Regions from separate parts of the Sporomusa sp. 246TCP1 genome, predicted to be linked through region 2. Evidence: riboswitches for the same ligand, from Rfam matches in the RefSeq annotation. Region 2 holds a riboswitch; the other holds the start of a gene.
What was found. Region 2 has a riboswitch for cobalamin ahead of AC1ECB_RS13405 (nitrogenase iron protein NifH). Riboswitches for the same ligand answer to the same signal wherever they lie in the genome.
Positions count from the first base shown of each region.

Region 1: it holds a riboswitch for cobalamin, as region 2 does, so the genes downstream of both, cobI (precorrin-2 C(20)-methyltransferase) here and AC1ECB_RS13405 (nitrogenase iron protein NifH) in region 2, are expected to answer to the same signal.

Region 1 covers NZ_CM170492.1:4,453,093-4,456,207, forward strand. The annotation lists gene AC1ECB_RS21045 (FecCD family ABC transporter permease) at 1-479, opposite strand, end outside; gene cobI (precorrin-2 C(20)-methyltransferase) at 476-1,198, opposite strand; cobalamin riboswitch at 1,313-1,497, opposite strand; gene tsaA (tRNA (N6-threonylcarbamoyladenosine(37)-N6)-methyltransferase TrmO) at 1,684-2,808, opposite strand; partial or broken gene AC1ECB_RS21060 (TonB-dependent receptor domain-containing protein) at 2,872-3,115, opposite strand, start outside.
Region 2 covers NZ_CM170492.1:2,895,318-2,898,432, reverse strand. The annotation lists cobalamin riboswitch at 547-728, shown strand; gene AC1ECB_RS13405 (nitrogenase iron protein NifH) at 1,141-1,992, shown strand; gene AC1ECB_RS13400 (nitrogenase component 1) at 2,018-3,115, shown strand, end outside.

The DNA.
Region 1 (3,115 bases), 1.6 Mb from region 2:
ACACGAGCCATAGACATAACAATAAGTAATGTCGCCACCGCTCCACCAAAGGCAAACAAGGTTACCGGCAGACCGCCCTGCGCAAAAACATTGAGATAAATAGCCACACTAGCGCCAAATGCCGCCCCTGTCGATACTCCCATAGTATACGAATCAGCCAGCGGATTCATTAACAGTGCCTGAAAAACGACACCTGCAACTGCCAGTCCCCCGCCAACTATAATGGCAGCTAAAATACGCGGCAGACGGATATCCCAAATAATAGCAATCTTAGCTGCATTGATATGGGCGTAAGCCTCCGGATTACCTGTAAGTTGTCCATAAATTACATTGGCGGTATCAGCCATGCTAATATCTGCCCGGCCAAACCCGATAGCGGCCAAAGTGAATAGCACCATAGCTGCCAACAGTACAAGACCCGCCACCCGCACCTTGGCTTGTTTATAACGGAGCAGCGGTGTTAACGGGCTAGTGCTCATGCCAATGCATGTTTACTCACTTTGGAGCGTTTCGTTAGAATGGTTGACAGGTAGTTCACCTTTTTGCTGCCATTAGTTTCAAGGTCATGAATGATTTCTTCACCTTCCAAACCACATTTCGAAACCATAACAGCGTTTTCCACCATACCGTGTCTATTTAATTTTTCAACAATTTCGGTAAAATTTTTGTATACTTTCATGAGTACAACATTGTCAGATACAGCCAGCACTCTTTCTAGCCGTTCATCATCAATGGTTGCCGGCACAATGCTAAGAATGTCGCCACCCTCCGCGAGCGCCATCCCCAGGCGGTTGCCAATGGCCGAGAAGGAGTTCACTCCCGGAATATTGATAATCTCATGACCGGAATCTTCCAGCAAGCGATGTACATACATATAGGTACTGTACAGCATGGGATCGCCCAATGTCAAAAAGGCCACTTTTTTACCTGCATCCAAAAGTTCCAGGATGGTCTTTTTATTGTTCACCCAAGCATCAGACAGTGCCTGCGCATTATAGTTCATCGGAAATACCAATTCTAAAATCTCGCTGCTTTCCTGAATATAAGGACGGGCGATAGACATTGCCGTGCTTTCATCCTTTTTCTCCGTCCGTGGAGCAATAATTACATCTGCTGTTTTAATAGCGTTAATCGCCTTCAAAGTTAGTAATTCGGGATCGCCAGGCCCCACGCCGATGCCGTAAAAAATTCCTGCCATATACTAAACAACTCCTTAACATAAATAAAATCTCTGTCACCATTCAATGGAGATAACAGAGATTGTTTGCCTAAAATCGGCACACAAATCCCCTCCCCATCGCTCGTAGGTTAAACGGTGATTGTTAAACAGGCAGTTCTTCTGACTTAGGATCATTGCTAGTCTGCGCCTTCCCAAAATAATGTTCTATTTCAGTGGCTTATTGCAGACCGGCTCCCCATCACAGCGGCGGGACCGTGCCGGCTTTGAACCGGCTTCCCTATTAAGCCCAATCGGGCACCTGTTCCCTATGGAATTAACTAAATTGTATGATTAAAAGTGAAAAAAGTCAAGTACAAACTGTGCCCTACAGGACGTGTTAGCCTTCATGGCTTATTAATTCATTGTTTTTTGTACCACGACAAAAGTACTATGAATACAATTTGTTCTTTTTAGTTTTTATAATCCAGATACCTTGAACCCGCTCCTATAAGCATCTATTCCAGTCATTTCTTCTCTTGTCTATTTAATACTATTCCTTGTCCCTTGACTTGGTAATATTCCTGACCTGCGCACACACGACAAAGCACTTGGTTTTCCCCTTGCTTTACCGACTTTGTTGCCATAAGCAATTCCCCGCATTTATCACAAACGGCAGTATCAGTTACCGGCGCATAGACCGGCAAATCAGGTTGAACCGTTTCGACAGCCAGCAATTCTTCGAACGGAAGCTGCACCATAGCAAAGGCAACTTCCCGCGCCGTTTTCCTGAAGAGTATTTCATCGTCGGGATTCCATGACCGGTTCTTAATCACTTTATCCATAAGCGGGTAAAACTCCGGCGCCAAGCTGTCAATGTGAGCGCGGAATTCCGGACGCACCCGGACGCGTACTCCTTTTTTCTCGCCTCGCATGGCAAAAGTAACCGCCGTGCGTCCCAGATCACGGTATATTAGAGAGTTGTTTCCAAGTGTGCATCCAGAAACAGCTTGTATCCCGTCGGTAAAACAGGCATTTATTTCGACCACGGCAATAAGCTCTTCCATGCCGTCAGATTGAGAAAGATCAATCCCCTGTTGACTCAGCCCATACATGGAAGCCATAACCCCCAGTGCAATTCCCGGACAAAAATGGCCATGAATTTCCGCAGTCTTTATGAGACAGCGGACTGCGTCTTTTTCTCGTATAGCCTGAATAAAATCCCTTCTGGGATTATACTTTAAGTGTTCCAAACGTTCTTTCTCTGTAACATCAGTATCAAGAAACGGAACATACGGTTTCAAATCATAGACCGGACTCCCGTTTACAGCATCCAATCCCTGTACATGCAGCAAGTTTCCCTCTATACCAAGCAGTTTTACAGTGGTCATACCTATAGACGATGGCCGTTTCGGACTGCGTGAAGCAAAAACCCCTTTTACCTCCCCAGTATAGGTTGGCCCTTTGAGTTTATAGCCTTCCGCAAGGTGAAACCCGAAAAAAACCTGGATGTGCTTAGACTCATTAAGCCGGTACAAGCCTTCAGCAAATTCATCATGTATGATTATCCGGCTGCTGCTTTGCCGCATCTCAAAAGGGTCAGCCGGTGAGCTATAAGGACTTTCAACCCTGCCTATTTCGGTTAATTTCATATTCGTTACACTCCTTTAACTTCGGTTAAATTAATTTTTTCTGCCTATATAACAAATATTCCTTTAAAATGCCAATTGATAGGACAAATTGTAGGTAGTTCCCTGCATTTCCAATCCGGAAATTTCTTGATAGTCTTTATCAAAAATATTATTAACAGCCAAAGCTATCGTGGAATTATTTCTGCTGTAAGCACAAGCTACGTCAACAAGTGTATGCCCGCCTAAAGTAGTATTGGTATCAACCTTCTTTTCACTTCGATAGCGGCCGTTTAAAGAGGCTTGAAACCCTTTTTGATTGTTGTAGTAC
Region 2 (3,115 bases):
ATCGTTGAAGACAGGTTTTGGGTTGGTTTTGCTTTTGTTAATTTCCATACTATAAAGCATGCAATGAGTAATAGTATAAGTGTAAGCATAAGACACCTCCATCTATAAATACATTTTGTATTTTTTTCTGCTATGCTGATGAATAATTTGATATCGTAAGTTTAACTCTTTTTATTTAGAAACACTCAGCATTAAAGTGACACACTGCCGTTTTTTAAAAAGTGGTCGTTTTATCATGTTCACCTTTTAATGTGAATATATCCCAATAAAGGTTATAGTATCATTTTCAGCCAAAACTGTCAGCATCCTTCCCGGACTTTCGTTATGAAAGAATCCTGCCGCTCGCGCCCGGACTGCCGGGGGACGGGGAACGACGGCTGGCCCCGCCCAATGCGCGGGGTCTCGACAGGAACGAAAAACAAGGCCCGCCGGAGCTTGGGCCAACCAGACCGTTCCACTGCCGCAAACTTTACAAAAAAATTGACACATCATTACAAAAAATGCTATTATGAAAGCAAATTATGGAGTAATGTACTTTCAGGACAATTAAATAGTGTTGAGATAGGTGCCCACGAGGGCTTAATAGGGAAGACCGGTGTAACGCCGGCGCGGTCCCGCCACTGTAATAGGGAGCGAATCCAAAGTATGCCACTGAGACACGCGTCTTGGGAAGGTTTGGACGAGCGATGATCTAGAGCCAGGAGAACTGCCTGTCTGTCAATCACCGTTTTACCTACGAGCGATGGGGAGGGGGTTAAGTACATACATGTTGTATGGTATTTCTTCCCGGCGTTTTACGCCGGGATTTTTTAATACAACAGAGGTATTGTTTCTATCTCCCGCCTATGGCCGGGAGATTTTTTATTCGTAGTAGGTATAGTTGCTGTCCAGTACAGGTAGAAGATTTAGAAGAGGCCCGTCCAGCGCACAAGTGGAAGATCAGGTGTATCGCCTGCAATTAGATTATAAATTCTAACAGGAAATTACCGGATGTAAACGTGTAATTTTGCAAGCAAAAATTTCTAGTAGATGCGTAGTTTGCGTTGTCAGTGATATTGTTTGTACGCAATGAATTCCGGCTGCAGTAGGGGGTGCCAAAATGCTGACTGTTGCAGCCTTTTGGCATAGAAAGGGATGTACATGAATCCACAAAATGAGAAAGACTGTTTAAAGATTGCGTTTTATGGCAAAGGTGGAATTGGCAAATCCACAGTTTCCGCCAATGTTTCCGCAGCGCTGGCGATCCAAGGCTGTAAGACTTTACATATCGGATGCGATCCGAAGGCGGATTCCGCACGCTGCCTGGTGGGGCGTAAAATTCCTACCGTGTTGCAACAATTGCAGATAAAACCAGAGGGGATTGACAGGAACGATATTGTTTTTTCGGGTTTTGGCGGTGTTGACTGCATCGAGGCGGGAGGGCCTGAGGCCGGCATTGGCTGCGCTGGCAGGGGGATCATCACCATGATGGAGGAATTGAAGTACCTGGAGCTCTGGCGGGAGGAATGGGACGCTGTTATCTATGACGTGCTGGGCGATGTTGTGTGTGGCGGCTTTTCGGTTCCGATGCGCGAACGATATGCAGATACCGTTTATATTGTGACATCAGCGGAGTTCATGTCGCTATATGCTGCCAATAACATCATGAAAGCGATTAGCAGAAGTCAGGGAGCACGGTCCGTAACGCTGGGGGGATTAATTCACAATTGCAGGACCGGTGAGTCGAAGCGTGAGGCAGTGGAGCAGTTTGCCTTATTGACGGGTACGCAGGTAGTGGCCGATGTCCCGTTCAGCCGGGAAATAACCCTGTCGGAACTGGCAGGCAAAACCGTGCTGGAAAAGTATCCGGATTCAGAAGCCGCTGGTTTCTTTAAAGAACTGGCAGGGGTCATTGCTAAACATCAGGGTCAAACGCACATAAGAGCGCTGAATGATGATGAACTGGAAACATTCAGTCACTATATGCTTGATCTGGAATTGGCAAAAGCATAAATAGCGGGGCCGGAAATGGGAGGAAATGAATTTGTCTTGTGCAGGTTATAAACAGGGAAGCCATAGTATTGAGAAGATCAATCTTTCGGCTGTGACAGATACAATACCGCTTGATAGCTTTTTTGACCGGGGCATAGCGGATGACGACTGTGGAGAACTGGTTAATCTGGCCTTGGCTGTGCCGGGCATTGACGTAGTAGCGGCCGGTCCTGCATCCTGTTCACGGGTGCTATACTTCAGAGCTGCGAAAAAAAGTTTGCAAGAACGCTTGTTTTTGCACCCTATATCCAGCAATGATTTTACTGCCGGCAATCATCTGCAAAATTTGGAAGAATCGCTTACAGACCTGGCGGCTTCGCGCCGATCAAGAGCGATCATTGTGTATGTTACTTGTGCCGATATTCTTGCCGGCACTGATTTTGCCAGTATAACCGGACGCGTAGAAAGTAAATACGGGATACCGGTGAAGGTCTTTGAGCGGGGGCCGCTTTCCCGGCGACGGACGCTGCCTAAAGAGCGGCTGTGTGATATTTTTATCGATTTGTTGCAACAAGGTAATCGGAGCGGAAGCAATAACTGCATTCACTTGTTGGGAGACGCAGGGAAGCTTGCTGAAACTTCCGGACTAAGAAAGATGCTTATGCACTACTGTTCCGACGGGGAAATCAGAGAATTTGCCGCGCTGGACTCTTACGAACAATTTGAGGAAATGACAACAGGCAAACTGAACATTGCCTTGGATCGCTTTGGTTATGACTTGGCAGTGGGCATACAGAAAAATTGGAACATACCTTTCGTATTTCTGCCTGCCTGCTACAATATGAAAGAGATCAAAGGCAGCTATGGGGCATTGATGAAGGCGCTACATACAACCTGGGATTTCAGCCAGGATTCGAAAGCCTATCATCAGTTGGCGGCACAAACTGCTGCGACATTAGCAGGCAAACAAATTGCGGTGGGAATTGGAGCAAGGTCTTTCGAACTCGCCTATGCTCTGACGTTGGCTGGCTTTTCTGTTTCCACAATATTTGCGGATACCGTGAATAAAAACGATAGGGCGTACATCAATGCGCTTCTCGCCATAGGAAGCCAGGCGCAGGTATATCTGATTTCAAACGTGACC